One region of the Pseudomonas sp. SDO5591_S426 genome, then DNA from elsewhere that is predicted to be linked to it. Evidence: predicted binding sites of a transcription regulator. Region 1 holds the regulator's gene; the other holds the start of a gene.

Evidence for each region. The regulator FliA, encoded in region 1, starts transcription of late flagellar genes. The targets are predictions, from matches to a motif close to CTAAAGTTTNNNNNNNNNNNGCCGNTAA.
Region 2: a site for FliA is predicted at 3,336-3,363, ahead of ACW9JC_RS16825 (flagellin N-terminal helical domain-containing protein). Genes of this name have one in related genera too.

Annotation. Positions count from the first base shown of each region.
Region 1 is NZ_JBSVXD010000026.1:20,336-35,836, reverse strand. It holds gene ACW9JC_RS08365 (chemotaxis protein CheW) at 1-938, opposite strand, end outside; gene ACW9JC_RS08360 (ParA family protein) at 940-1,728, opposite strand; gene motD (flagellar motor protein MotD) at 1,772-2,662, opposite strand; gene ACW9JC_RS08350 (flagellar motor protein) at 2,675-3,415, opposite strand; gene ACW9JC_RS08345 (protein-glutamate methylesterase/protein-glutamine glutaminase) at 3,415-4,545, opposite strand; gene ACW9JC_RS08340 (chemotaxis protein CheA) at 4,595-6,865, opposite strand; gene ACW9JC_RS08335 (protein phosphatase CheZ) at 6,901-7,689, opposite strand; gene ACW9JC_RS08330 (chemotaxis response regulator CheY) at 7,709-8,080, opposite strand; gene fliA (RNA polymerase sigma factor FliA) at 8,247-8,987, opposite strand; gene fleN (flagellar synthesis regulator FleN) at 8,984-9,814, opposite strand; gene flhF (flagellar biosynthesis protein FlhF) at 9,931-11,256, opposite strand; gene flhA (flagellar biosynthesis protein FlhA) at 11,268-13,397, opposite strand; gene ACW9JC_RS08305 (RHS repeat-associated core domain-containing protein) at 13,743-14,840, shown strand; gene flhB (flagellar biosynthesis protein FlhB) at 14,907-15,501, opposite strand, start outside.
Region 2 is NZ_JBSVXD010000080.1:10,127-25,627, reverse strand. It holds gene fliD (flagellar filament capping protein FliD) at 1-1,333, opposite strand, end outside; gene ACW9JC_RS16830 (flagellar protein FlaG) at 1,415-1,762, opposite strand; gene ACW9JC_RS16825 (flagellin N-terminal helical domain-containing protein) at 1,837-3,255, opposite strand; gene ACW9JC_RS16820 (ketoacyl-ACP synthase III) at 3,507-4,436, opposite strand; gene ACW9JC_RS16815 (flagellar hook-associated protein 3) at 4,738-6,318, opposite strand; gene flgK (flagellar hook-associated protein FlgK) at 6,332-8,344, opposite strand; gene flgJ (flagellar assembly peptidoglycan hydrolase FlgJ) at 8,369-9,649, opposite strand; gene ACW9JC_RS16800 (flagellar basal body P-ring protein FlgI) at 9,663-10,772, opposite strand; gene flgH (flagellar basal body L-ring protein FlgH) at 10,791-11,486, opposite strand; gene flgG (flagellar basal-body rod protein FlgG) at 11,540-12,325, opposite strand; gene ACW9JC_RS16785 (flagellar basal body rod protein FlgF) at 12,371-13,111, opposite strand; gene ACW9JC_RS16780 (sigma-54-dependent transcriptional regulator) at 13,387-14,946, opposite strand; gene phhA (phenylalanine 4-monooxygenase) at 15,225-15,501, shown strand, end outside.

The sequences.
Region 1 (15,501 bases):
GGCTTCGTGCCGCCCATGTGCTTTGCCCCGCCGCTGGCGATCAACTCGGCCAGCGCGGAAACGTCGAGCAACGCACACATGTGTTCAATCACCGTGCCCGCCAGCCATGGCCGCTGGCCACGGTGACTGCGCCACTTGATTTCGTTCGGGTCCAGGCGCAACGAGCGGCTGACCTGATGCACCGCCAGGCCCCACTCGTAACCCTGCACCGAGATGACGTATTGCAGGCCCTGCTTGAAATCGTCGCGATAACGGTCGGGCATGACCCACCGTGCGGTATCCAGCACTTTCAGGTTGCCCGCCTGACTCGGCAGGATGCCGAGGAACCATTCCGGCTGACCGAACAACGGCGTCAGCTCATGACCGGCCAGGGAATAAATCGAACCCAGGCACACCAGCGGTACCGCCAGGGTCAACCCGGCGACATCGAACAACAGGCATTCGAACGGTTCGGCGGCCCAGGATGGACGACCGTCGGTGTCCACCGGTGGCGGCGTGTTGGCGGGTGGCAGATGAACTTCGACCACCGGCGCCACCAGCGTTGGCTGCACCTCGACAACCACCGGCTCCGGCGCTCGCGGTACTTCGGCGACAGGCGCCACCAGTGTTTGCAGCAACGGCGCGATGGTCGATACCGGTGACAGGATCGGCGCCGGTGCTTCGATCACCGCAACTACCGGACGTGCTGGCACTTCCAGCGGCGCGGCCGCTTTGGCGACCGGTTCGGCAGTGACCTTGGCCTGTCGGGCATCACGGGCCTGCTCTTCAAGCACCGCTGCCTGGAACTCATCGAGTGTCGCTTCAGCCTCGACCACCTCGGGCAGCGCTTCGACCGGCGGCAACAGTTCCTCGGTCACTTCTTGCAGAAGGTTGTCGAGGTACGATTGCAGCGCCAGTTGCGGGCGTGACGTCAGCTTCAATGGCCGGCTCGGACTCATCTCACGCCACCTGCGGAACAAGTTGCGCCGCCAGCAGATGCTTGAGCAGCGCGCGATAGGCGAGGACGCCACGGCTCTTGCCGTCGAATTGCGAAGGCGTCAGCCCGGCACGGCTTGCATCGCGCAGGCGTGTGTCCACGGGGATGTAGCCTTGCCAGATGTCTTCCGGAAATTTGTCGCGCAGGACACGCAGCGTACCGAGGGACGCTTGTGTGCGGCGGTCAAACAGGGTCGGCACGATGGTGAACGGCAACGCCTGTTTGCGTGAACGGTTGATCATCGCCAGCGTATTGACCATGCGCTCCAGGCCTTTGACCGCCAGGTGTTCGGTCTGCACCGGGATCACCAGTTGCTGGCTCGCCGCCAAGGCATTGACCATCAGCACGCCGAGCAACGGCGGGCTGTCGATCACCGCGTAATCGAAGTCCTGCCACAACTGTGCCAGGCTCTTGGCGATCACCAGGCCCAGGCCACTCTGGCCTGGAGATTGACGTTCGAGGGTCGCCAGCGCGGTGCTCGACGGCAACAGGGAAATGCGTTCATCACTGGTCGACAGCAGCAACTGACCCGGCAAGCCCTGCGGCACGCTGCCCTTGTGCAGAAACAGGTCGTAGTTGCTGTGTTCCAGGCTGTCGGGGTCGTAACCGAAATAGCTGGTCATCGAGCCGTGGGGGTCCAGATCGACCACGACCACGCGCTTGCCCGCCTCGGCCAGCAAACCGGCTAAAGCGATGGAGGAAGTGGTTTTACCGACACCACCCTTTTGATTGGCGACTGCCCAGACTCTCATTCGGATTGTTCCTCCCGGCCAAATCGATCGACCGAGAAATAGCTCAACGTGTTAATGCGGGTGACGGAGAATTGACGGCGCTCTCTCGTACCGGCGACTTGACCGGGGTCGGTGCAGTTTGTGTGCCAGCACGCTTCAACGCGGCATCCGGTTGCGCATGGGCGGTTCCGGTGCCGGTCAGGCTGCGGCGTACATCGAGATTGCGTGACACCACCAGCACCACACGACGGTTGCGCGCCCGGCCCTCAGCGGTAGCGTTATTGGCCACGGGCTGGAATTCACCGTAACCCACCGACGCCAGGCGACCCGGGTTCACCCCTTGCATCGCCAGCATGCGCACGATGCTCGCCGAACGGGCCGACGACAGCTCCCAGTTGGTCGGGTACTGCGAGGTACGAATTGGTTGATCGTCAGTAAAACCTTCGACGTGGATCGGGTTGTCGAACGGCTTCAGGATCACCGCGACCTTGTCGATGATGTTGAACGCGATGTCGCTGGGCATCGCGTCGCCGCTGCCGAACAACAGGCTGGAGTTGAGTTCGATCTCGACCCACAACTCGTTGCCGCGCACGGTCATCTGGTTGGATTGGATCAGATCGCCGAACGCCGCACTGATGTCGTCGGCGATGCTTTTCAGCGGATCGCTCGCGCCGGCAACCCCGGCATCGACTTGCTCGCTGTCCTTGACCAGCGGCTTGGCCGGGGTCACGGTCTTCGGTCGCTCTTCGCCGATCGGAATCGGCTTGAGGGCGCTGTCGGTATCGGTGAAGACCCCGATCAGCGCTTCGGAAATGATCTTGTACTTGCCTTCGTTGATCGAAGAAATCGAGTACATGACCACGAAGAACGCGAACAGCAAGGTGATGAAGTCCGCGTAGGACACCAGCCAGCGTTCGTGATTGACGTGTTCATCATGCTGGCGACGACGTGCCATGAGGTTATTCCCTTAATCCATGAAGCCTTGCAGCTTCAACTCGATGGAGCGTGGGTTTTCACCTTCGGCGATCGACAGGATGCCTTCCAGCAACATTTCGCGATAACGGGACTGACGCAATGCAACGGATTTGAGCTTGGCGGCAATCGGCAGCAGCACCAGGTTGGCACTGGCCACACCGTAGATGGTGGCGACGAAGGCCACGGCGATGCCGTTACCCAGTTGCGACGGATCACCGAGGTTGCCCATGACGTGAATCAGGCCCATCACCGCACCGATGATGCCGATGGTCGGCGCATAGCCGCCCATGCTTTCGAAGACTTTGGCGGCTTCGATGTCGCGGCTTTCCTGGGTGTAGAAATCCACTTCCAGGATGCTGCGGATCGCTTCCGGTTCGGCACCGTCCACCAGCAGTTGCAGGCCTTTACGCGAGTAGCTGTCGGGTTCGGCGTCGGCAATGCCTTCCAGGCCGAGCAAGCCTTCCTTGCGCGCGGTCAGGCTCCAGTTGACGACGCGATCGATGCCGCCGGCCAAGTCGACGCGTGGCGGAAACAGGATCCACGCCAGGATCTGCATGGCGCGCTTGAAAGCGCTCATCGGCGACTGCAGCAGCGCTGCGCCGATGGTGCCGCCGAGTACGATCAAGGCTGCCGGGCCGTTGGCCAGCGCACCGAGGTGCCCGCCTTCGAGGTAGTTGCCGCCGATGATGGCGACGAACGCCATGATGATGCCGATAAGGCTTAGAACATCCATCAGATACATGCCTCGACGATGTGCCGGCCAATGTCGTCCAGGCTGTACACCGCGTCGGCGAGCTCGGCTTTGACGATCGCCATTGGCATGCCGTAGATCACGCAGCTGGCTTCATCCTGAGCCCAGATCGAACTGCCGCCCTGCTTGAGCAAACGCGCGCCTTCGCGACCGTCGGCGCCCATGCCGGTCAAGACGACCGCCAGAACTTTGTCACCGTAGGACTTGGCCGCCGAACCGAAGGTGATGTCCACGCACGGTTTGTAATTGAGACGTTCGTCACCCGGCAGGATTTTCACCGCGCCACGGCCGTCGATCATCATTTGCTTGCCACCCGGCGCGAGCAACGCCAGGCCCGGACGCAGGATGTCGCCATCCTCGGCTTCCTTGACGCTGATGCGGCAGAGCTTGTCCAGGCGTTCGGCGAACGCTTTGGTAAACGCGGCCGGCATGTGCTGGATCAGCACGAGCGGTGCCGGGAAGTTGGCCGGCAATTGGGTCAGTACCCGTTGCAGGGCAACCGGACCGCCAGTGGATGTACCGATGGCGACCAGTTTGTAGGCTTTGCGTTTCGGCGCGGGCGACGACGGCGTAGCCGCGTGGGCACGTGCCGGAATCGGTGCGGGTGCCGGACGTGCGGGCGCGCTGCTGCCGTAACTGCCGATGCTCGAAGGCATTGGCGTCGGAGCGGGTGCGGCCACAGGAGCCGGAGCACTGTAAGAACTGACACGACGGTTGCTGCGCGCGATGCTGAGAATCTTCTCGCACAGCAGTTGCTTGACCTTCTCGGGGTTGCGCGAGATGTCTTCGAAATTCTTCGGCAGGAAGTCCACCGCGCCGGCGTCCAGCGCATCCAGGGTCACCCGGGCGCCTTCGTGGGTCAGCGAGGAAAACATCAAGACCGGGGTCGGGCAGCGCTGCATGATGTGCCGCACTGCCGTGATGCCGTCCATCATCGGCATCTCGTAGTCCATGGTGATCACGTCTGGCTTGAGGGCCAGGGCCTGATCGATCGCCTCTTTTCCGTTGGTCGCCGTACCGACGACCTGGATATTCGAATCCGCTGAAAGAATTTCCGAGACGCGGCGGCGGAAAAACCCCGAATCATCCACCACCAGGACTTTGACTGCCATAAACACTCCGTTAGACGGAGCGAGGCTCAGTCGCCCCGCTCCACCAGAATCAAATACGCCGTGCGGCGTAACGCTTGAGCATGCTCGGAACATCGAGAATCAGCGCGATGCGACCGTCACCGGTGATGGTGGCGCCCGACATGCCCGGGGTTCCCTGGAGCATTTTGCCCAATGGCTTGATGACCACTTCTTCCTGGCCCACCAGTTGATCGACGACGAAGCCGATCCGCTGGGTGCCCACCGAAAGGATCACCACATGGCCTTCGCGCTGCTCTTCGTGAGCGGCGGAGCTGACCAGCCAGCGCTTGAGGTAGAACAACGGCAGCGCCTTGTCCCGCACGATCACCACTTCCTGGCCATCCACCACGTTGGTGGTCGACAGGTCGAGGTGGAAGATCTCGTTGACGTTCACCAGCGGGAACGCAAACGCCTGGTTGCCGAGCATGACCATCAGCGTCGGCATGATCGCCAGGGTCAACGGCACCTTGATGACGATCTTCGATCCCTGACCCTTGGCCGAGAAAATGTTGATCGAACCGTTGAGCTGGGAAATCTTGGTTTTCACCACGTCCATGCCCACGCCACGACCCGACACGTCGGAGATCTCGGTCTTGGTCGAGAAGCCCGGGGCGAAGATCAGGTTGTAGCACTCGGTATCGCTCAGGCGATCGGCCGCGTCCTTGTCCATCACACCGCGTTTCACCGCGATGGAACGCAGGACATTCGGGTCCATGCCTTTGCCGTCATCGGAGATCGACAGCAGGATATGGTCGCCTTCCTGCTCTGCCGCGAGGATCACTTTGCCGCCGCGGGCCTTGCCCGAAGCTTCGCGTTCTTCCGGCGACTCGATACCGTGGTCGACCGCGTTGCGCACCAAGTGGACCAGCGGGTCGGCCAGGGCCTCGACGAGGTTCTTGTCGAGGTCGGTTTCTTCGCCGACCAGTTCCAGGTTGATCTCTTTCTTGAGCTGGCGAGCAAGGTCGCGAACCAGACGCGGGAAGCGCCCGAAGACTTTCTTGATCGGTTGCATCCGGGTCTTCATGACCGCGGTTTGCAGGTCGGCCGTGACCACGTCGAGGTTCGACACAGCCTTGGACATGGCTTCATCGGCGCTGTTGGCACCGAGGCGGACCAGGCGGTTACGCACCAGCACCAACTCGCCGACCATGTTCATGATTTCGTCGAGACGCGCGGTATCGACCCGCACGGTGGTCTCGGCTTCGCTGGCCGGTTTTTCCGCCGGTGGCGCGGCCGGGGCACGGGCCGGAGCCGGTGCAGCAGCGGCGGCAGGCGTCGGTGTTTCGGCTTTCGGCTCGGGTGCCTTGGCTACCGGTTTCGGCGCCGCAGCCTTGGCGACAGGTGCTGCAACCGAGGCGCTGGCGCCGGTTGCCGTTCCAGCCGTCGCGCCCACTTCAGTGAACTTGCCTTTGCCGTGCAATTCGTCGAGCAGCGATTCGAATTCGTGATCGCTGATCAGGTCGCTACCGGCTGCAGCAGCGGCTGGCGCGGCTGGCGTCGGCACCGAAGCGATGGCCGATTCCAGCGCATCGACGGCAAAGTTACCTTTGCCGTGCAACTGGTCGAGCAGTGCTTCGAATTCGTCGTCAGTAATGTCGGAGCTGTCGCCCGCGGCCTTCGGCGCTTGCGGCGCCGCAGGGGCAGCAGGTGCCACTGCATCGACGGCGAACTGGCCTTTGCCGTGTAGCTGGTCGAGCAACGACTCGAACTCGGCATCGGTGATTTCGTCGCTGGCAGCGGCATCGCTGGCAGGCGCTGGAGCAGCCGCCGGTGCCTCGGCCTGAGCCTTGACGGCGTTCAGCGAGTCCAGCAGTTGTTCGAATTCATTGTCGGTGATGTCACCCGATTCGCTTTCGGCGACAGGTTCTTCAACCACTTCGGCGACAGGCGCAGGCGCCGCCTCGTCCGCTGTTTGCGGCTCGGCCAGTCGGGCCAATGCGGCGAGCAATTCAGGCGTGGCAGCCGTGATCGGGCTGCGCTCGCGGACTTCGCTGAACATGCTGTTCACCGCGTCCAGTGCTTCGAGAACCACGTCCATCAATTCCGAGTCGACGCGACGTTCACCCTTGCGCAGGATGTCGAACACGTTCTCGGCGATGTGACAGCACTCCACCAGCTCGTTGAGCTGGAGGAAGCCGGCGCCCCCTTTTACAGTGTGAAAACCGCGAAAAATTGCATTGAGCAAATCCGCATCATCCGGACGGCTTTCCAGCTCGACCAGTTGCTCGGACAGTTGCTCTAGAATCTCGCCGGCCTCAACCAGGAAATCCTGAAGGATCTCTTCATCGGCGCCGAAGCTCATTAATGGTGTGCTCCTAACAGAACAGGTCTAAAAACCTAAAATCCAAGGCTGGATAACAAATCGTCCACATCGTCCTGACCGGACACAACGTCTTCTCTTTTATCGGCATGAATCTGCGGACCTTCACCCTGAGAGAGATGTTTTTGTGGATCTTTTTCTGCAAGCATCGCTTCACGGTCATGTTCGATGCCCGCAAAGCGGTCCACCTGACTGGCCATAAGCACGAGCTTGAGCAGGTTGCTCTCAACTTCGGTGACCAGTTGGGTCACTCGCTTGATCACTTGACCTGTGAGGTCCTGATAATCCTGGGCAAGCAGAATATCGTTGAGGTTGGTCGACACGGCGCGGTTGTCAGTGCTGCTGCGCGCCAGGAATCCGTCGACGCGACGGGCCAGCTCGCGGAACTCTTCAGCCCCGACTTCGCGACGCATGAAGCGTCCCCAATCGGTGCTCAAGGCCTGGGCTTCGTCAGCCAGGCTGTTGACCAGCGGCGTGGCGTTTTCCACCAGATCCATGGTGCGGTTGGCCGCGGCCTCGGTCAGCTTGACCACATAACCCAGACGCTCGGTGGCGTCGGTGATCTGTGACACTTCCTCGGCTTGCGGCATGTGCGGGTCAATCTGGAAATTGACGATCGCGCTATGCAGCTCGCGGGTGAGCTTGCCCACTTCCTGATACAGGCCGCGGTCACGGGTCTGGTTGAGCTCATGGATCAATTGCACAGCATCGCCGAACTTGCCCTTTTCAAGGCTCTCGACCAGTTCGACGGCGTGTTTTTTCAGGGTCGATTCAAAATCGCCCTGCGAAGATTCGTTATGCCCCATAGCTCCCCCGTGGCGCAGTTCAACCGATGCGTTCGAAAATCTTCTCGATTTTTTCTTTCAACGCCTGGGCCGTGAAGGGTTTGACCACATAGCCGTTTACACCGGCCTGGGCCGCTTCGATGATCTGCTCGCGCTTGGCTTCAGCGGTCACCATCAGCACCGGCAGGTGCTTGAGCTTTTCATCGGCACGCACGTGGCGCAGCAGATCGATACCGGTCATGCCAGGCATGTTCCAGTCCGTTACCAGAAAGTCGATGCTCCCGCTGTTGAGAACCGGAATGGCGGTAGTGCCATCGTCGGCCTCGACCGTGTTGGTGAACCCAAGGTCACGCAACAGGTTTTTTATGATCCGCCGCATCGTTGAGAAGTCATCAACGATGAGGATTTTCATGTTCTTGTCCAATTCGACCTCCAAGCAGACTAAAACGCGCCCAGCACCTGGGCGCGCCATTTCAATCAATCTGGCAAAACACTCGATGACTGTCTGGAGTACAGCGGATCGAGACCGGCGCGGTTCATCACCCCACCAGCCACGTCACAGTGCCCCCACACTGCCTTCAGCGCGCTCGCCACTCTCCCAAACGCCCCCGCAAACGGGCCGCGCACTGGCTGTGTAACTGGCTGACCCGAGACTCGCTGACTCCCAGGACCTCACCGATTTCCTTGAGATTCAACTCTTCGTCGTAGTACAGCGCCAACACCAGTCGCTCACGCTCCGGCAAATTGGCAATCGCGTCCGCCAGCGCCGCCTGGAAGCGTTCATCTTCCAGATCGCGTGACGGCTCGAGATGAGCACTCGCGCCATCCTCGTGCAGCCCTTCGTGTTCGCCGTCCTGCAACAGATCGTCGAAACTGAATAACCGGCTGCCCAGGGTGTCGTTCAAAATCCCGTAATAATCGTCGAGACTCAATTGGAGTTCGGCCGCAACTTCGTGATCTTTAGCGTCACGGCCGGTTTTAGCTTCAATCGAGCGAATGGCATCGCTGACCATGCGGGTATTGCGGTGGACCGAACGTGGCGCCCAGTCCCCCTTGCGCACTTCATCGAGCATGGCGCCGCGGATGCGGATGCCCGCGTACGTCTCGAAACTCGCGCCTTTGCTAGCGTCGTATTTGGTGGAGACTTCCAGCAGGCCGATCATCCCGGCCTGGATCAAATCTTCGACCTGGACACTGGCCGGCAGACGCGCCAGCAAGTGATAGGCAATGCGTTTGACCAGCGGCGCATAACGCTCGATCAGCTCGTACTGCGCATCGCGTGCCGACTTCTTGTAGAGGTTGTAGCCGCTGGCTGTCATAGAACCGGTCCTGCCGTTTGTTGCACGAGGCGCTCGACGAAGAATTCCAGATGCCCGCGCGGGTTGGCAGGCAGCGGCCAGGTGTCGACCTTCTGTGCGATCGCCTTGAACGCCAGCGAGCACTTGGAGCGCGGGAAGGCTTCGTAGACGGCACGTTGTTTCTGCACAGCCTTGCGCACGCTTTCGTCGTAAGGCACGGCGCCGACGTATTGCAGGGCGACGTCGAGGAAGCGATCCGTGACTTTGGTCAACTTGGCGAACAGGTTGCGCCCTTCCTGCGGGCTCTGGGCCATGTTGGCCAGGACGCGGAAGCGGTTCATGCCGTAGTCGCGGTTAAGCAGTTTGATCAGCGCGTAGGCGTCGGTGATCGAAGTCGGCTCGTCGCAGACCACCAGCAACACTTCCTGGGCCGCGCGAACGAAACTGACTACCGAGTCACCAATACCCGCAGCGGTGTCGATCACCAGCACGTCGAGGTTGTCGCCGATGTCGCTGAAGGCCTGGATCAGGCCGGCGTGCTGCGCCGGGCTCAAATGAACCATGCTCTGGGTGCCGGACGCGGCCGGAACGATGCGGATGCCGCCGGGGCCCTGCAACAGGACGTCGCGCAGCTCGCAGCGGCCTTCGATCACGTCGGCCAGGGTACGTTTGGGTGTCAGCCCCAGCAGAACGTCGACGTTCGCCAGTCCCAGGTCGGCGTCCAGCAGCATGACGCGCCGGCCAAGCTCAGCCAAAGCCAGGGACAAGTTCACTGACACGTTAGTTTTCCCGACGCCACCTTTGCCGCCGGTCACCGCGATCACCTGTACGGGATGCATGCTGCCCATGTTATTTCTTTACCTTGTCTTGCATAGACGGAGGCCACATTACTGGCTGCGCGTTCGCAAACGGAACAATGCATGGCAGACCATCGATGTAGGTACAAAAACTATTCATTGTTACCTCAGCCTACCTGCTTGGTGGGGCTGTGGTAGATATCAGCGAACATGTCAGCCATGGCTTCTTCGCTGGGCTCTTCCTGCATTTGCACGCTAACGGCGCGACTGACCAGTTGATGACGGCGCGGCAGATGCAAATCATCCGGAATCCGCGGGCCGTCGGTCAGGTAGGCCACCGGCAATTCATGGCTGATGGCCAGGCTCAACACCTCGCCCAGACTCGCCGTTTCATCCAGTTTAGTCAGGATGCAGCCAGCTAGCCCGCAGCGCTTGTAACTGTGATAAGCGGCCGTCAGAACCTGCTTCTGGCTGGTGGTTGCCAGGACCAGATAATTTTTGGAACGGATGCCACGCCCGGCCAGGCTTTCGAGCTGCATGCGCAGCGCCGGATCACTGGCTTGCAGGCCGGCGGTATCGATCAGTACGACGCGTTTGCGCAGCAGTGGTTCCAACGCCTGCACCAGCGATTGGCCCGGATCGACATGGGTCACCGACACATTGAGAATCCGACCAAGGGTCTTGAGCTGCTCCTGGGCACCAATACGGTAGCTGTCCATGCTCACCAACGCGATGTTTTGCGCGCCGTACTTGAGCACGTAGCGGGCAGCCAGCTTGGCCAGGGTGGTGGTCTTGCCCATGCCGGCGGGGCCGACCATGGCAATCACTCCACCCTCTTCCAGCGGCTCGACTTCCGGAGTAGCAATCATCCGCGCCAGGTGCGCGAGCAGCATGCGCCAGGCCTGACGAGGTTCTTCGATATCGGTAATCATCGCCAGCAAGTCGCGCGACAACGGACCGGACAGGCCGATGCGTTGCAGGCGACGCCACAGGTTGGCCTGGGCCGGACGGCTGCCTTGCAGCTGATTCCACGCCAAAGAGCCGAGCTGGACTTCCATCAGTTCGCGCAAGCTGTTGAGCTCGAAACGCATCGAGTCGAATGCACGCGAGTCGACAGCCGCTGCAGCGGTCGGTGCTGGCGCCGGACGACGTGGCTCGGCGTAAGTCGGCTCGATGAGCGGTTCGGCGGCGGTCAATGGCAGGCCGGCGAACAACTGGCGATTGGTGGCGTTGTCGCTCTCGCCTTCGCTGCGCAGGCTCAATTCGGCCTGGGCGGTGACGATCCGCGACTGGGTCTTGCGCAGCTCGTCTTCGAGTTCCATGTTCGGAACGCGCGGAGCCAGCGCCGACAGCTTGTAATCCAGGGCAGCCGTCAGCTCGACACCACCGGCGATCCGGCGGTTCCCAATAATGGCGGCATCGGCGCCCAGCTCATCACGAACCAGTTTCATGGCCTGACGCATATCGGCGGCGAAAAAACGCTTAACTTGCATAAACCACTACCTCAGCCGTTGGGCCCTACTGTCGCAACGATGGTCACTTGCTTGTTGTCGGGTATTTCCTGGTAGGCCAGCACATGCAGCCCCGGGACTGCCAGTCGGCCAAAACGCGAGAGCATCGCGCGAACCGGACCGGCCACCAGCAGGATCACCGGTTGACCTTGCATCTCCTGACGTTGCGCTGCATCGATCAACGAACGCTGCAGCTTCTCTGCCATGCTTGGCTCCAGCAAAACACCCTCTTCCGAGCCTTGTCCTGCCTTCTGCAGACTATTGAGCAATATTTGTTCCAACCTTGGCTCCAGTGTGATCACTGGCAGCTCGGAGTCAGTGCCTACAATGCTTTGCACGATTGCGCGGCTTACGCCGACGCGCACCGCAGCCACCAATGCGGCGGTATCTTGACTCTTGGAAGCGTTGTTAGCGATGGCTTCGGCAATGCTGCGAATGTCGCGCACCGGCACCTGTTCAGCCAACAGCGCTTGCAGAACCTTGAGCAGTTGCGACAGCGACAGCACACCCGGCACCAGCTCTTCGGCCAGTTTCGGCGAGTTTTTCGCCAGCAATTGCATGAGTTGCTGCACTTCCTCGTGGCCGATCAGCTCACTGGAGTGCTTGTACAGAATCTGGTTCAAGTGGGTGGCCACCACCGTACTGGCATCGACCACGGTATAGCCAAGCGATTGCGCCTGGGCACGCTGGCTGATTTCGATCCACACCGCCTCCAGGCCGAAAGCCGGATCTTTGGCGGTAATGCCGTTGAGCGTGCCGTAGACCTGCCCAGGGTTGATCGCCAGTTCGCGATCCGGGTAAATCTCCGCCTCGGCGAGGATCACGCCCATCAGGGTCAGGCGATAGGCACTCGGCGCCAGGTCGAGGTTGTCGCGGATGTGCACGGTCGGCATCAGGAAGCCCAGGTCCTGGGACAGCTTCTTGCGCACGCCCTTGATCCGCGCCAGCAATTGCCCGCCCTGGTTGCGGTCCACCAGCGGAATCAGGCGATAACCCACTTCCAGGCCAATCATGTCGATCGGCGTCACGTCATCCCAGCCCAGCTCCTTGGTTTCCTGGGCGCGGGCCGGCGATGGCAACAGTTCCTGCTGACGCTTGACCTCTTGCAGGGCCTGGACCTTGACGATGTTCTGCTTGCGCCAGAACAGGTACGCGCCGCCAGCCGCCAGCGCCGCCATGCTCAGGAACGAGAAGTGCGGCATGCCAGGCACAAGGCCCATCACCGCCATCAAACCCGCCGAAACGGCCAACGCTTTTGGCGAGGCAAACATCTGGCGATTGATCTGCTTGCCCATGTCTTCCGAACCGGAAGCACGGGTCACCATGATCGCGGCGGCAGTGGACAACAGCAGTGATGGCAATTGCGCCACCAAACCGTCACCAATGGTCAGCAAGGCGTACACCTTGCCGGCGTCGGCAAAGCTCATGTTGTGCTGGAAGATACCAACGGCCATGCCGCCGATCAGGTTGATGAACAGAATCAGCAAACCGGCGATGGCGTCACCGCGCACGAACTTGCTGGCACCGTCCATGGAACCGTAGAACTCAGCTTCCTGGGCCACTTCCGAACGACGGGACTTGGCCTGGTTCTGGTCGATCAGGCCGGCGTTGAGGTCGGCGTCGATGGCCATTTGTTTGCCGGGCATTGCATCGAGGGTGAAACGCGCGCTCACCTCAGAAATCCGCCCGGCACCCTTGGTCACCACGACGAAGTTGATGATCATCAAAATCGCGAAAACCACTATACCCACTACGTAGTTACCGCCGATCACCACCTCACCGAAGGCCTGGATCACCTTACCGGCAGCGGCGTGGCCGTCCTGACCGTGTAGCATCACCACCCGCGTGGAAGCGACGTTCAACGCCAGCCGCAGCAACGTCGCCACCAGCAGAATGGTCGGAAACACCGCGAAATCCAGCGGCCGCAAGGCGTACACGCAGACCAGCAGCACTACGATGGACAGGGCAATGTTGAAGGTGAAAAACACATCGAGCAGGAACGGCGGAATCGGCAACATCATCATTGCCAACATGACCAGCAGCAACAGCGGCACGCCCAGATTGCCTCGACTGAGGTCTGCCATGTTCGTGCGGGCACTGTTGATTAACTGAGAGCGATCCACCGGTATTCCCCGTTCCTTTGAAGCAAACTTTTGACGCCTGAAGCAGGCTCGGGGCGGCTATTGCAAGAAGCCTTCCAACTTTTGGATTTGAGGATGCAGCGGTGGTCTGTGGGGCCTGTGGAGATCTCTGTAGGAGCGAGCCTGCTCGCGATGACGTCGGCACAGCGAGTACGTACGTTGGCTTACCCACCGCTATCGCGAGCAAGCTCGCTCCTACAGGGTTAGCGGTGTCCAGACTTGTAACTGATCGAGCCATACAGCGCACCGAACCTATCAGTTCTGATAGTACCGAGCCGGCAAGAATCCGCCGATACTCAAGCTCCCCGAGAATCTGGAGTAGGCTCCATGGCTTCCTCACAACCAATCCTGCTCAGCCGCTATGGCTACGACCCGCTGGATCGTCTGATCAGCCAATTTCTGGCAGGTGCAACAGCGCACCAGCGCTTTTATTGTAAAAGTCGCCTGAGTACAGAGATTCAGGGGGTTATCGGGTACTCCATTTTTCAGAAAGACAACTTGCTGCTGGCGCAACAGAATCGTCAGCACGATGCAGTCGAAAGCACACTGCTGGCTACCGATCTGCAGTGTTCGGTACTGCAGACTCTTAAAGCCGATCTGCGACACCTCATCGCCTACTCGCCCTACGGACATCGCCGGGGCGAAAGCGGATTAACCAGTTTGTTGGGATTCAATGGTGAGCGGGCGGACCCAGTGACCGGTTGTTACTTATTGGGGAATGGGTATCGGGCGTTTAATCCGGTTTTGATGCGATTTAATAGCCCGGATAGTTTGAGTCCGTTTGGAAATGGCGGTTTGAATCCGTATGCGTATTGCCTCGCGGACCCGGTCAACTTTTATGATCAAAACGGCCATATGCCACTCTCGAAAATCTTTACATCCTCTCCTTCATCGCGGCGAGCACTTACAGCAGCAAAAGCACCAAGGAATGGGTACATGCAAGAGATTCGAATGATCGACGACGCAGCGTTCACTTTTATTGATAACTACAAGGGCAATACACGCCTCAACATTAAAGCTCATGGCGAGCCAGGCATATCAAGCAAGCCCTCGAAAATTGTCTTCAAAGATCGACAGTTAACCCCTGAAGAGCTTCACACCGAACTACTGCAGAAAAACTACGACTTTGAAAAATACGAAAACATTAGAATTTTGGCTTGCCATTCCGCCGAGGGCGGCCGCAACTCATTCGCAGCAGAATTTTCACACCTGACTAGAAAACCCGTAAAAGGCTATAAAGGCATTGTGGTGGCGAACAACGACCCGCAGGATATTCTTGAACAATTTAATTATTCTCGCCAACACTACCCAGATGATCCATACAGCGACATAGACACTTTTTTTAGAACACAGACCCATCATGTAAAAAAAGGAAAAAGCATTAATTTCCACCCAGAAAAAGTCTTACATATTCGCAATGGCTAAAATCGCCAGATCTATCCCCTGGCAAAGTGCAAGAAGCGATTGAGCTAAAACCACAGTAACTCTACTTTAAGAATCCCGCCGCAAATCTGGCGGAATCGGCAGATCATCCTTCAACGGATCCGGCCGTTTGCCTTTGCCCGCCCGGTACTGCCGAATCTGATAAACGTAGGCCAACACCTGCGCCACCGCGAGATACAGCCCACCCGGAATTTCCTGCTCCAACTCCGTCGAGTAATAAATCGACCGCGCCAGCGCCGGCGATTCCAGCAGCAAAATCTCGTTAGCCGCCGCGATCTCGCGAATCTTCAGCGCCAGGAAATCGCTGCCCTTGGCGATCAGCATCGGTGCGCCGCTCTTGTCAGGGTCGTACTTGAGGGCTACGGCGTAGTGGGTCGGGTTGGTGATGACCACGTCGGCGTCGGGGATCGCTGCCATCATCCGCCGCTGGGACATTTCGCGCTGCAACTGGCGAATGCGTTGTTTGACTTCAGGTCGACCTTCCTGATCCTTGTGCTCGTCGCGCACTTCCTGCTTGGTCATTTTCAGTTTCTTGATGCTTTCCCAGAGCTGGATCGGCACGTCCACGGCGGCGATGATGATCAAGCCGCAGGCCATCCAAAGGGTGCTCCAGCCAACCACTTGCAGGCTGTGGATGATCGCC
Region 2 (15,501 bases), on a different contig from region 1:
GGGCGCGAAGCTTGGCGACCAAGGAGTCCATGGCGGTGTACTTGGACGTGAGGCTGGTTTGCAACAACGTCATGCGCTCATCCAGAGTGGCCTGCTGCTTCGCAAGATCAGTAAGGCTTTCGCTCAGGGATTTGGAGCGTTCTGCGAGCGTACCGGTATTTGACTTGGCGTAATCGTCAGTGACAGTCGTCAGACGCTTCAGCAAACCCTTGTCACCACTGAAGATACTGTTGATGTCCGCCGCATTGGTGGCGACCGCCTTGTCCCACTTTTTGCTGTCCATGGTCAGCAGACCAGTGGTCGAATCCGTGGCGATGCCGAACTGAGCCAATGACTTGAAAGTCCCGCTTCCGGACATCGCATTCAGTTCATTTCGGATCGAACTCATCAGGGTTCGCATCGAAGCATCGCCGGTCAAGGCACCTGCGGTCGGTGTGCCATCCGGCCCAATGGTGACCTTGGTTTCTGCACTGATCGCCGAAACCAGGGCATTGTAAGTATCAACAAAGCCTTTGACCCCAGACTTCATCACCGTGTTATTGGTACTCACGGCGATAGTGGTCGGTGTCGGATCGCCAGTGGTTGCATCTTTGGGCGAGACCGTTAGCAACTTGATACTCACGCCGCTGACCGCTTCTTCGATGGTATTGGACTTGGATTCCAGCGCAATGGACCCGTCGATGGTGTACTTGGCGTTCTTCGGTACTTCGACAACGGTTGCACCGACATCCATACCTGAGGTGCCCGACAGTGTGATGTCCGAACCGACACCCATGGTTGTCGAGGTCAACACCAAGCGTGAACCCGTGGCGTCGGTCAGGATGTTGGCACTCAAACCGGCAGTGGAAAACTGCGAGTTGATTGAATCACGCACCTGCTGCAGTGTCGCCCCGGCTGGCACACTCAGATCGTACTTCTTGCCCGACTGTGAAATCGTCAGGGTGGTCGGCGAGGAACCGCTGTTTACCACCGACGACGCGCCACCGACAAAGGTCTTGGTCGACAGTTTCGAGGCGCTGGCCAACTGAGAGACCACCAACTTGAAGCTGCCGGTAGAGGCGCCGTTGCCCGCGGTCATGGTGGCAACTTTTTCATCCGAGGATGTGCCAGTCAGCCCGGTAAAAGTAGTACCGGTGTTCATGTTGGTCAGCGCACCACGAAACGCATCCAGCGCCGCCTGGATCTTGCCGATCGACGACAGCGTGGTGGTTGCTTTCAACGACTGAGTGTTGATCTGCGTTTGCTTCGGCACGCGCTCGGCATCAACCAGAGACTTCACAATCGCCTGGGTATCGATGTTCGAACCAATACCGCTAACCGTTGAACCCGCCATCGTCTTTCTCCTTATCCAGTGGCTGCCGCTTTCCTGACAGAATGCACGTCAATCGCAGACAGCAACAAAATTCATGCCAGCTCAGACCTTGTCGTCAAACAACAGGCTGCTAGCTTGGCTCAGGCTTTGCGCCAGTTTTAATGCAGTTTCCGAAGGGATCTGACGAATCACGTCACCGCTGTCGGTGGCGATGACCTTGACCACAACCCGTCCGGTGGAATCATCAATGGAAAAGTCCAGCTTGCGCTGGCTTGCTTGAACAAACTCGCGAATATCGGTTACCGCTTTTTCCAGTTCGTCGCGCTTGGGTTCTGTCGCTGCCTGGGCAACAGCTTCAACCTTCGGCCGACTGACCGGCTCAACCGGTGCAGGTTGGCTTTGTGGCGCAACCGGTGGATAAGACTGGTTCAACTTGACGCTCATATCCATGTCCAATCTCCTCATCACGGAAAAGACAAAAGGGCACGTAAACGCGCCCCTCCGTCATTTACCAAACTCTGAAATTACTGAAGCAGCTTCAGTACAGCGGATGGCAGCTGGTTAGCTTGCGACAGGATGGCAGTCGAAGCCGATTGCAGTGTTTGTTGCTTGGTCAGCTCTGCAGTTTCAGCAGCGAAGTCCACGTCCTGCACGGTGGAACGAGCAGCGGTGGAGTTCTTCTGGATGTTCTGCAGGTTGTCAGCAGTGGTGGTCAGACGGTTTTGGGTAGCACCCAGACCCGAACGAACGCCGTCGATGGTGCCGATGGCCTTGTCGATAACAGCCAGAGCGTTCTGAGCGTTGTCGATGTTGGTAACGTCGGTCTGAGAGATGGTTTTCTTGGTAGCAGAAACAGTAGCGGCACCGAACACGGCAGCCACACCAGCACCGGCCAGGGAATAGCCTTTGGCGGAATCAAGCTGGACTGCGCCGTTGACTACGATAGCAGCAGCACCCAAAGCAGTAGCACCAGCGAATGCACCAGCACCATTTTTGGCGCTAACGGTGATAGCGGCTTGAGCAGCGGCGTCAGCAGCCGAGAAGGACAGGTTTTCACCCGAATCGGACTTCACTGTCAGGCTGGAGTTAACCGAATCGTAGTTAACGCTGATACCCAGTTTGGCAGCGTTGGATTTCAGTTGGTCAGCCAGGCTAGCCAGGTCAGTCACACCGACGAAGTCAACTGCACCGCTGGTGCCAACGGCCAACTTGAAGTTCGATGGGCCGGCACCGGTAACACCCAATTTCACTTCAGTGCTAGCAGTGGCACTCAGACCGCCGATGGAACCGTTCAAGCCGGTGGCGATGTCTTTCGCCGAAGCCCCCAGACCGTAGTTGACTGTTGCAGTCTGGCCGTTACCGGTGACGTTAATCACACCAGCAACCAAACCACCTGCGGCTGGAACAATTGCGGCGCTCTTGATTTGCTGCGAACCGATCTGGTTTGCCGCAACGTTTTCCAAGCTAACGTTGATGGTTTCGTTGGCGTTGGCGCCTACTTGGATAGCCTTGGTACCGAACGAACCGTCCAGCAGCTTCTGGCCGCCGAAAGTAGTGGTTTGCGAGATACGGGACAGTTCCGAAGTCAGAGCCTGGTATTCGTCGTTGTTCGATTTACGGTCATCAGCGCTCAGGGAGCCGGTTGCCGAGGACAGAGCCAGGGTACGCATTTTTTGCAGGATGTCGGTCGAAGCCTGCATCGCGCCTTCAGCGGTTTGAGCGATGGAGATACCGTCGTTCACGTTTTTTACCGCTTGGCCCAGGCCGTTGATTTGGCTGGTCAAACGGTTAGCGATTTGCAGACCGGCAGCGTCGTCTTTAGCGCTGTTGATACGCAGGCCGGAAGACAGGCGCTGCATGGAAGTGGCCAGGGAGCTGCCGGCTTTGTTCAGGTTAACCTGAGTAGTGATCGACGCAATGTTGGTGTTTACGGTTAAAGCCATGACGAAATCCTCGTTGGATGGATACTGCGGCTTCCGGCCCTGGCAACCGCCGGGTGTGGCCTAGAGAACCTACGTAATAGTTATCGTCGTGAGGTGGCTTTGCTTGAGGGGTTTTTTCGAATTTTTTAGTGGCAGCTTGCCAGCCCTTTATTTTCAAGGCTTTAGAGACAGAAAATCGGCGCCAGAAAAACGCAAAACGCCCGGATACTTACGTTTCCGGGCGTTTTTTTATGCAGCGGATATTGGGTCGATCAGCCGCGATAGAGAATCGCCGAACCCCATGACAGGCCTACGCCAAAGCCGCTGATGGCGACACGGGTCCATTTGGAATCGAACACGTGGTTCTGCAGCAGCAGCGGAATGCTCGAGGAAACCGTGTTGCCGGTTTCGAGCATGTCCTTGACGAACTTCTCCGGCTCACCTTCTTCGAAGCGGCGCGCCACGGCATCGACGATGGCCGCACTGCCCTGGTGAATGCAGAAGGCATCGATATCGCCGGCTTGCAGATTCGACTCGTCCAGCAGCTCATGCAAATGCGCCGGGACTTTCAACAGTGCAAAGTTGAAGACCTGACGGCCATTCATGAAGAACACACCGTCAGTGACTTTCAGGTGCGGTGCACCGGAACCGTCGGTGCCGAACTTCGATTTGCCCAGTTGCCAGACCGCGTTTTCGCCCATCCAGGTAGCGGTGGCGGCATCACCAAACAGCATGGTGGTGTTGCGGTCTTCAGGGTCAACGATCTTCGAATACGGGTCGGCGGTAATCAGCAGGCCGTTTTTCAGCCCTGCCGCTTCCATGAAGCCTTTGATCGCATAGATGCCGTAGACGTAGCCGGAACAGCCCAGGGAAATATCGAAAGCGGCGACGTGGGTCGGCAGGCCCAATTTGTCCTGAACGATTGCGGCGGTGTGCGGCAATCCTTCTTCGTCACCGTTCTGAGTGACGACGATCAGGCAATCGATGGCTTCACGCTTGAGTTCAGGACTGGCGGCGAACAGCGCATTGGCGGCTTCGACACACAGATCGGAAGTTTCCTGATCGGCATCCATGCGCGGCAAAAATGCCGAGCCGATCTTGCCAAGGATAAAGGTTTCGTCCTTGTCGAACTTTGCACCCTGGGCGTAGTTATCAACCCCGGCTGTCGGCACGTAACTCGCTATATTTTTTATGCCAATCATTATGGCTTCCCAATAATAAACAGCTGAACATCGCCGCTCGCTGAATCGAGGGCGTCTACAGTCAGGGCCTGGCATCGTCGGAGCTCAAGCAAACGCCTTGAACAGCCCGCCACCTTCACCGCCCGCAGACAGGATACAGTGAAGATGCGCGTTTTGACTGACGGGTCACTCAGAGATCACTGCTTTATTTGATTTTGTGGTCCGGATCCCCGCCCCGCCCCACCGTGCATCATAAAAAAAAATGCAAAAAAAAAAGCCAGCCCCCTATGACAGGGGCTGGCCGCGAGCGGTCAAGACCGACTCAAAGCTTGTTGAACAGGCTCAACTGGGAAACCTTGGCGAACGCCAGTTGCGCAGCCTGCAGCATCGTCTGTTGCAAGGTCAGGCGCGTCAGCACTTCTGCCGGATCGGCATCCCTGATCGAAGACTGCGAAGAGGTGTTGATCAGGTCCGTGCTCTGAATCGAATCACGCTGCATGTCCATTACGTTGCCCCGGGCACCGATTGCACCACGCGCCAGGTCAACCTGGTTCTTGGCGTTGCCCAAGTTGGCAATGGAAGAAGCGATTACGCTGTCCAGATTGCGCTGCGCGGCCGGGTTGCCTGATGTAGGAATTTCAAGTGCCTGACGTAACTGACTGACCGTATCGAGTACGTTCTGGGTCTGGTGTGTGTTGACCGTAATATCGAACTGATCACCTGCGACAGGAGGGGTGGCGCCACCGAGGGTAAAGCTGACACCGGCCGCTGTTGCCACGCCAGCCGTCACGGTTCCGGTGGTTACCGGAGTACTGCTGCTGGTCATCGGGCGGGCGTACAGCTCGAAGGTCCCGGGCCCGGTGAACTTCAGGACTGCCCCGCCTTCAGGGAAAAAGCTTTTGTAATCGGCAGCGTTGGTCACCGACGTCTGACTGATCACCGCCGCCGTCGTGTTGCCCGGCGAACGCGTGCTGACGAAGCTGTCTGGCTTGGCTGCCAACTGGAAACTGTGGCCGGCGATGACCGCATCCGCATTGGCTGGGTTGTCGGATGCCTGGAACGAGATATCCAGCGCAAAACTCACACCACGGAAACTGATGTCAGAACCGTCCTTGTTGTTCGGATCGAATTTGCCTCCACCCGTCGCCTCGGCGGTCACGTCATTACCCAAGGCATCCGTGATCACAAACTGCGTACTGCTGGTGAACGCCAGGGTGTAAGGCTGTCCGTTGCGGAAGCTGGCATCGAACGCCGGGCCGGAATTCACCAGTCCTTGGGTCAAGGATACGCGCCCGTCATCCACCGCTGGCGCGGTCATGGTGGTCGTGCTGCGTGCGGCGTTGATCGCCTGCTGGAAAACATCCCAACCGGTATCGTTCAGGCCCAGCGACATCGAATCGCCAATTTTCAGCTCCAGCTGGGTCTGGTCACCTTGATAGCTATAGGTGCCGTCGCTGTTGCGCACAAAAGGCTGCGTGTTACTGCTGGCGCCGGAAAAGATGTATCGGCCGTTGGCGTCCTTGCTGTTCATCAGGTTCAGCAGTTGCTCTTCCGCCTGGGCGACTTCCGCTCCGATGGATTTGCGGTCGTCATCGTTCAACGATGCACCGCCGGCGCGCACTGCCAACTCACTGACTTTTTGCAGCACGGTGTTGATGCTGTCCAGCACGCTTTCTTCCTGTGCCTGAGCGGTGTTCAACGCGTTGATGTTGCTGGAGTACTGACCCAGCATGGCTTTTTGCTGTTCGAGTTGCAGCAAGCGGGCCGCGCCGACCGGATCATCCGACGCGGTCACGAGCTTGTCGCCGCTGCTGGCCTGCTCGGCCGACTTCATCACATTGTTGAGGTTGCGAGAATAGTTGGCAGCCGTCGTGGCGTAATACTGTGCTGTAGAAATACGCATGTTCTACGGCTCCTTAAAGGGCATTGATCAGAGTGCTGAAAATTTCCTGCGCAGTCTTGATGATCTGCGAAGAGGCCGTGTAGTACTGCTGGTACTTGGTCAGGTTGCCCGCCTCTTCATCGAGGTCGACGCCCGACAGCGAGTCACGGGCATTTCGCGCACCGGTCAGGATGGTGTCGGTGGCCGTGCCATCCAGCTGGGCTTGCTTGGTCAGGGAACCAACAGTCGTTACCAGACCACCATAGGCTTCGGTAAAACTCACGCCCGGGCTGGTGGCGCTGGCGCCGATAGTAGCCTTGGTTTGCAGCGCGAGCAGCGACTGGGCATTGCGGTTGTCGGTGCTGTCGGCCGCCGTCATGGAAATATTGAAACTGTCACCGGAAGCAGGGCTGCCGCTGACGGTCATCGCCACATTGAACGTTTTGGCGTTGCCACCGGCATCGGTGTAAGGCACGGCAATGTTCAGGTCGTTGTTCTGGCCGGGCACGATGCTGCCGGTGCCGATACTGGTGCCCTTGGAGTCGAACACTTCATAGGCGGTAGCGCTGGTCATCAGCATGCGAACCGGCATCGAAGCCTTGACCGCCGTCTGCACTTCCAGGCGCTGCACCGGATCGTAAATATCCAGAGTAGTTTTCAAACTCGGCTGGCTCACCGCACCGGTGCCGTCATTGCCCGAGGCCTTGGTGGACGTCAGCGGAGCGGACGTGGCCAGGGTCTTGGTGTCGGTCATGACCGTGGTCATGTCGGCGGCGGAGCTACGGGTCGGGGTGATCTTGAACGAATCGCCGGCGGCCACGGTGCCCGAATTGATGCTCAGGCTGAAGCCATCGATGACCGGATCAGCGGCAGGCGGTGTAGCGAATGCAAAGTTGCCCATGTCGGTGTTATCCGACAGGCGACGCACGTTGTAGCCCGTCGCGGTAATGGTCACCTGATAATCACTGGCCGCCAGCTTGCTGGTGTCCTTGATGGTGACATTCAGGTTGCCGGATGCCGGGTTGTTGCCAGCGTTGGCGATGCTGCGCTCGCTGATGGCTTTCAAGCTGTTGATGTTGTTGAACAGCGCCGCGCCGAAGTTGCCGTTCTGATCCAGGCCCTGGCCCAACTGCTTGTTGACCTGATCGGCCACGACCATGGCGATACGACCCAAGCCATTGACCGCAGGTGCAAGCACTTCATTGCGATAACGCACCAGGCCGCCCATCTCGCCACCGCTCATCACGCTGGTGATGTCGACTGAAGAGCCGTTGCGATCCATGATGATCGAGGAACGGGTCGGATCGGCCGGGTCCGGCGCCACACGCAGTTTGTTGACGACGTCGCCGACCACCAGCGGCTGGCCACTGCCCAGGTAGATATCTATTCGCCCCTCGGTCTCGGTCACCTGCGTGCCGACCAGCTCGTTGAGCTGGCGAATGGTTTCGTTGCGCTGGTCCAGCAGTTCGTTGGGGGTACCGCCCGAGCCGCTGACTTCAGCGATCTTCTTGTTGTACGCCGCCACGGTCGACGCCAGTTTGTTGACCTGATCGGCCATCGAACCCAACTGGTCGTTGATGTAGGTGTTTTGCTGCGACAGCTGCTGCGAGATCGAGTTGAAGCGACTGCTCAAACCCTGGGCATTGGTCAGCAATGCCTGGCGCGCGGCGTTGTCGTTGGAGTTGCCGGCCAGGGTCTGCAACGACGCGAAGAACGATTGCAGGGTCTTGGTCACACCGGTGCCGCTGTCGGACAGCAACTTGTCGACCTGGGTGGCCTGCCCCAGATAAGCCTGCGCATCGCTGTTGAGCGAAGTGGTGGTCTGCAACTGTGCATCGAGGTAGCTGTTGTACACCCGACGCACATCGGCCAGCGTGGTGCCGGTGCCGATGAACACATTGCCATACTGAATAGAATTCTTGCTGTTCTGCACAGTTTGCTGGCGCGAGTACCCGACGGTATCGACGTTGGAAATGTTATTACCGGTAGTCACCAACGATGCGTGGCTAGCGGACAAACCCGACATTCCGATGTTGAGTAAACTCATGGTTCAGACCTTGATCCTTAGTGCCTATAAAGGCGTGGTGGAAACGCCCGCCGCAGCGTAGTTCTGGTAACTCGTCATCTGCTTGGCTATCTGCGAAATCTTGCTTGCGTAGTCCGGGTCGGTTGCATAACCGGCCTTCTGCAACTCGCGTACAAACTGTTCTGGGTTATCGGCCGACTTCAGCACATCTTGATAGCGATTATTGGTCTGCAGCAAAGTAACAAGGTCGTGGAAACTGTCCTTGTAAGAGTCATAGGAACGGAACTCGGCCGTCTCCTTGACCATCTCGCCATTCCTGAATTCGCTGGTGATCGCCCGTGCCGAATTGCCTTGCCAGTTACTGCTGGCCTTGATGCCGAACAGGTTGTGGCTGCTGCTGCCATCCTGCGCGCGCATGACCGACTTGCCCCATCCGGTTTCCAGTGCGGCCTGGGCCACCAGGTAGCGCGGATCGACGCCAATGCGATCGGCCGCTTCCTTGGCCATGGGCAGCATGGTGTTGACGAATTCGTCGGCGGAACTGAAGGCTTTCTTCGCCGGAGCCAAAGGAATTTGTGCGATGGCGCGACCATGAATCTGCAGGGAACCGCTCGACGCCGCTTGCGCATTCGCCAGCCAGTCGCCGTTGTACAAAGGCCCGGCACCGCTGGTTGCTACGCGCTCCGGCAGTTGAGTCTTGTTGACCGCCGCAGGTGTCGTCGTGGCGGAAGGCACCAGGCCTGCCAGCAAGCGATCGGCCAGTTTCGGTGGCAATGCCAGGCGCCGCTGATTGATCAGCGCCATGTCATTGTGATGCGCGCCCTCGCCTGTCGGCGCCTTGACCGAACGCGAAGCCCACAACGGACGCTCGCCGTTGACCCGCGACAGCGGCCCGTTGATTGCCACCGTGCCCGCCGCGATTGGTGTTTGCGCAGCGGCTTTCGCGGCCTCCTGCTTGGCGGCAGACAAGGTTGCTGCCTCACCCGGCGCCAGCGGTTTGTTCTTCGACATCTGGCGCATCAGCACGTCGGCCAGGCCGATACCCCCACCCTCGCGGGACATGGAAACGGCCAACTGCTGGTCGTACATTTCCTGGTATTGCTTGGCTTCTGCGGTGTTGAGCGGATTGTCCTTGCCCAGCGCTTCGGTGGCCGAGCGCATGGACTTGAGCATTTCGCCAAGGAACAGCGATTCGAATTCCTGCGCCACCTTGCGCATGTTCGCGTCGCTGTTCTTGTCGCCGACCTTGAGCTGATTCAGCCGGTTCAGGTCGGAGAACGCACCCGAATCGCTGCTGCTGACCCGACCACTCTTGAACATGTCCATATGATCGCCGCCCTTAGATCACGATCAGGTCGGCTTGCAAGGCGCCGGCCTGTTTCAGTGCTTCGAGGATGGCCATCAAGTCACCCGGCGCCGCGCCGACCTGGTTCACCGCACGGACGATTTCGTCGAGGGTGGTGCCCGGACCGAATTTGAACATCGGCTTGGCTTCCTGCTGGGCGTTGACCCGCGAGCGCGGCACGACCGCCGTCTGACCATTGGACAGAGGGCCGGGCTGGCTGACGATCGGGTCTTCAGTGATGGTCACGGTCAGGCTGCCGTGGGTGACGGCGGCCGGGGAAACCTTGACGTTCTGGCCGATCACGATGGTGCCGGTGCGCGAGTTGATGATGACTTTCGCCACCGCCTGACCCGGATCGATTTCGAGGTTTTCGAGGATCGACAGGTAGTCGACACGCTGGCTCGGATCAAGCGGCGCGGTGACGCGAATCGAGCCGCCATCAATAGCCTGCGCCACACCAGGGCCGAGCATGTCGTTGATCTTGTCGACGATGCGCTTGGCGGTGGTGAAGTCGGAGCGGTTGAGGTTCAGCGTCAGGCTGTTGCCCTGGTTGAATCCGCTCGGCACCGCACGCTCAACCGACGCACCGCCAGGGATGCGACCGGCTGACGGAACGTTGACGGTGATCTTCGAACCGTCGCGACCTTCGGCGTCAAAACCGCCGACCACCAGGTTGCCCTGGGCGATGGCGTAGACGTTGCCGTCGATACCCTTAAGCGGTGTCAGCAGCAACGTGCCGCCGCGCAGGCTCTTGGAATTACCGATCGACGAAACGGTGATGTCGACCTGCTGACCCGGCTTGGCGAACGCTGGCAGATCGGCACTGATCGACACCGCCGCGACGTTCTTCAACTGCACGTTGCCCGAACCCGGCGGCACCTTGATGCCGAACTGCGAGAGCATGTTGTTGAAGGTCTGCAGGGTGAACGGGGTTTGCGTCGTCTGGTCGCCGGTACCGTTAAGCCCGACCACCAGGCCGTAACCGATCAACTGGTTGGAACGCACGCCGGAAATGCTGGCGATGTCCTTCAGCCGCTCGGCTTGAACGTTGAAGGCTGCCGACAGCATCAGAGCGGCAACGATGAGACTTCTGAAGTTCAACATGCTCAACTGGAAAGCCACCTAGAAAGGGAACAGCGGGCTGAGGAAGAAACGGTCGAACCAGCCTGGCTGACTCGCATCGGCAAACGAACCGGTGCCCGAGTAGGTGATGCGCGCATCGGCGACACGGGTCGACGGCACAGTGTTATCGGTGGAGATATCGTCGGCGCGAACCAGCCCGGCAATCCGCACCAGTTCGTCGCCGGTGTTGAGTGTCATCCACTTCTCGCCACGTACCGCGATGATGCCGTTGGGCAACACGTCAGCCACGGTCACGGTGATCGAGCCGGTCAGGGTGTTGCCCTGCGCGGCCTTGCTGTCGCCCTTGGTCGCGCGGTCGCCTTCATAGCTGGCATCCAGGCTCAGGTCGCCACTGCCAAACGGGTTGTTGGTGTTCGGGGTAGAGCCGAACAGCGAGCTCAGACCGATGCTGGCCTTGCTGTTCTTGCCGATTTGCGAGTTGGCGTTTTTGCTCGCCTGGGTCTTCTCGTTCAGGGTGATGGTGATGATGTCACCGACCCGGAACGCCTTGCGGTCGCCATAGAGGTTCTGCTCGAAACCGGCCTGATAAATCGAACCGTTATTCGCGGCAGCCGGCAGCGGCGTGCGCGGCAACACCGGGGCATAGTAAGGATCATTGGGCTTGGGTGTCGGACCGACACAGCCGGCGAGCACGGTGATCCCACTCAATGCCAGAACAGAAACGAAGCGATTCATGACCCTTACCTCACGGTGTTGCAGGCGACCGCATGGCCGCCTCATAGACTTGATTACAGATTCTGCGTTACGAACGAGAGCATCTGGTCGGCGGTGGAGATCACCTTAGAGTTCATCTCGTAGGCGCGCTGAGTGGTGATCATGTTGACCATCTCTTCAACGGTGCTGACGTTGGACGTTTCCAGGGTGTTCTGCAGCGTGGTACCGAAACCGGCCAGGCCCGGGGTGCCGACTTGCGGCGCACCACTGGCGGCGGTTTCCAGGAACAGGTTGTTACCCACCGCTTGCAGGCCGGCCGGGTTGATGAAGTCAGCGGTTTGCAGGTTGCCGATCACCTGGGAAGCCGGGTTGCCGGCCACGGTGATGGACACGGTGCCGTCCTTGCCGACGGTGAAGGTCTGGGCGTCGTTCGGGATGACAATCGCCGGTTCCAGGGCGAAGCCGCTGGCGTTGACGATCTGGCCGTTGGAGTCCAGGTGGAAAGTGCCGTCACGGGTGTAGGACGTGGTGCCGTCCGGTTGCAGGATCTGGAAGAAACCGCGACCGTCGATGGCCATGTCCAGCGGCTGCTCGGTGGTTTGCAGGCTGCCGGCGTTGAAGTTTTTCTGGGTGCCGACAATGCGCACACCGGTACCCAATTGCAGGCCCGACGGCAGTTCGCTGTCCTGGGTCGACTGGGCGCCTGGCTGGCGTTTGATCTGGTAGAGCAAGTCCTGGAACTCGGCACGGTCACGTTTGAAACCCGTGGTCGACACGTTGGCCAGGTTGTTGGAAATGGTGGTCAGGTTGGTGTCCTGGGCGGACAGACCGGTTTTGGCAACCCATAGAGCCGGAAGCATTCGATTCTCCTCGTGCGCCTGTTTTACGGCGCGACGTTCTGATAATTAGCTGATCTGCAAGACCCGAGCCATGGCCTGGTCGTCTTCTTTGGCGGTGTTCATCATCTTGATGTGCAGCTCGAACTGCTTCGACAAGGCCAGCACCGAGGTCATCTCGTCCACGGCGTTGACGTTGCTCGACTCAAGGAAACCGGACACCAGTTTGACGTTGGCATCGGCTTGCGCCGGTTGGCCGTCCTTGGTGTGGATCGAACCGTCCAGGCCCTTGGTCATGTTCTTGATGTCCGGGTTGACCAGTTTGATGCGGTCGACTTCCGCCATCACGCGAGGACCTTCGCCCATCGCACGAATGCTGATGGTGCCGTCTTCACCGACTTCGATCTGCTGCTCGGGCGGCACGGCGATTGGACCGCCATTGCCAATCACCGGCATGCCGTTGCCGGCGCGCAACACACCAAGGGCGTCAACCACCAGACTGCCGGTCCGCACATAGCTTTCGCCGCCATCGGGATTCTGCACCGCCAGCCAGCCATTGCCCTGCACGGCGACATCGAGATCGCGACCGGTTTGCACCAGAGAGCCGGGAGAGAAGTCGGTGGCCGGGCGCTCGGACATGGCAAACGCACGCGCCGGAAAGCTGTCGCCGAACACTGGCATCGAACGCGCCTGCTCCAGGTCTTTCTGGAAGCCGTTGGTGGAGATGTTCGCGAGGTTGTTGGCATGAGCCTTTTGCGCCAGTGCATTCTGGCTGGCGCCGGTCATTGCCACATAAAGGTACTTGTCCACAATCTTTCCTCTGCCTGCCGGACGTTTGCCGCCCACTGCTGTACTGACGAGGCATAAGCAATTTGCAGACCAACTTGTTTTTGGCGGCGCGGGGGCCGGTAAACAAAGGGCTTGAGGGATGTTGAGGGGAATGTTGGAAAGTAGTGAAGACGAAAAACCGGCGGTGTTATGCCGCTTCGCGGCAACGGATCAAAAGATCGCAGCCTTCGGCAAGCTCCTACAGGGGATTGGCGTTCAACCTGTAAGAGCTGCCGAAGGCTGCGATCTTTTGATCTTCAGGAAATGTCTTTGCCCACCTCATAATCCCGCAACTTGTTGGCAATGGTTGTATGCGAAACCCCCAACCGCTTGCCCAGTTGCCGACTGCTCGGATGCTCGGAATACAAGCGCTCCAGCACGGCTTTCTCGAAGCGCCCGACAATTTCGTCCAGCCCGCCCTCCAGCGAAAAATCGCCAAGCGGCTGACGCACGCCATAGTCCGGCAAGCGAATATGCTCGGCCTTGACTGTTCCGCCGTCGCACAGGGAAACGGCCTGGAACAGCACGTTTTCCAACTGCCGGACGTTGCCAGGCCAATGATAGTGACTGAGCCGGTCCATTGCCGCCGGGGCCAGTTTCGGCAGCGGGCAACCGATCTGCCGACTGGCCTGATCGAGGAAGTGCTCCACCAACGGCGGCAAACCGTCGAGGCATTCGCGCAGCGGCGGGATGTGCAGCGACAGCACGTTCAGGCGGTGATAAAGGTCCTGACGAAACTCGCCGCGCGCGCACAGTTCGGACAGGTCAACCTGAGTCGCGCAGATCACCCGCACATCGAGGTAGACCTCTTCATCGCTGCCTACCCGACGGAAGCAACCGTCCTGCAGGAAGCGCAGCAGTTTCACCTGCAAGCGCGGGCTCATTTCCCCGACGCCATCGAGAAACAGCGTACCACCCGCCGTCAATTCCAGCAGCCCGAGCTTGCCCTCGGCCCGCGCTCCTTCGAAAGCACCCGGGCCGTAGCCGAACAGTTCGGTCTCGGCCATGGACTCCGGCAGCCCTGCGCAATTGAGCGCCATCAACGGCGATTGCCCACGTGGGCTGGCCAGATGACAGGCGCGCGCCAACAACTCTTTGCCGGTGCCGGTTTCGCCTTCTATTAATAGCGGTGCATCGAGTGGCGCCATGCGCCGGGCTTCGCGCACCACCGCCGCCATCACTTTGGAGCTTTGGAAGATGCTGTCGAAGCCACGCAATTCCTGCTTGCGCACGTTATAGATGCGTTCGCCGACGCGGTCTGCGCGGTGCAATGTCAGTACGGCACCGGCCATCGCTTCGCTGTCGTCGTGCTCCGATTGCAGCGGCGCGATGTCGGCCAGGAACACATCGCCCTTGACCTTGACCCGCAATCCGTTGATCCGCGATTTGTTGGCGCGCACCAGTTCCGGCAAATCGAAATCTTCGGCATAGCGCGACAACGGAATCCCCGGCACCTCGTCCACCCGCACACCGAGCAACTGCGCCGCCGCACGGTTGGCCGCCACGATGGAGCCACCCATATCGATCGACAGCACCGGAAACTCCAGGGCGCCGAGCAACGCATTGAGCTCCATGTGCCGACGCTCGCTGGGCATCAGCCCTACACGCTTGACGCCAAACACCCCGGCAATCGCCTCGAACTTCGGACGCAAGGCCTGGAACTGGATGTTGATCAGGTTCGGACAGTGCAGATAGATCGCATTGCCATGCTCTCCGCCCACCTCACCGCGAGCGACGTTGATGCCGTACTCCACCAACAGATTGAGAATGTCACGCAGGATGCCGATGCGGTTCTGGCAGTGGACTTTGATACGCATATAAAGGCCCGAACAGAAGTGAATGAGGCCCATTGCAGGAAAATTTCTGCTGAAGCACTCAGATAGTCGTCAAGATTATGTGACAGGTGGAGCACTTTTCCCACCCGCCAATCTCAACATCTGCGCGACAACGGCAAAAACGTAACGGAAACTTTACGATTATTGGAGAATTTTCCTACACGGAGCACTCATCACCTGCTGCCATTGCGCAATTCATGGGTTATTTCTGGGTCCATAGCAGCACATAACAAGAACGAATCCCCTAGCAGGAGAGCAGCATGAAGCAGACGCAATACGTGGCTCGCGAGCCCGATGCGCAAGGTTTTATCGACTACACCGCTGAAGAACACGCGGTGTGGAACACGCTGATCACTCGCCAACTGAAAGTGATCGAAGGGCGTGCGTGCCAGGAATATCTGGACGGTATCGAAAAACTCGGTCTGCCCCACGACCGCATTCCGCAACTGGGCGAGATCAACAAGGTCCTCGGTGAAACCACCGGTTGGCAGGTCGCCCGCGTACCGGCGCTGATCCCCTTCCAGACCTTTTTTGAAT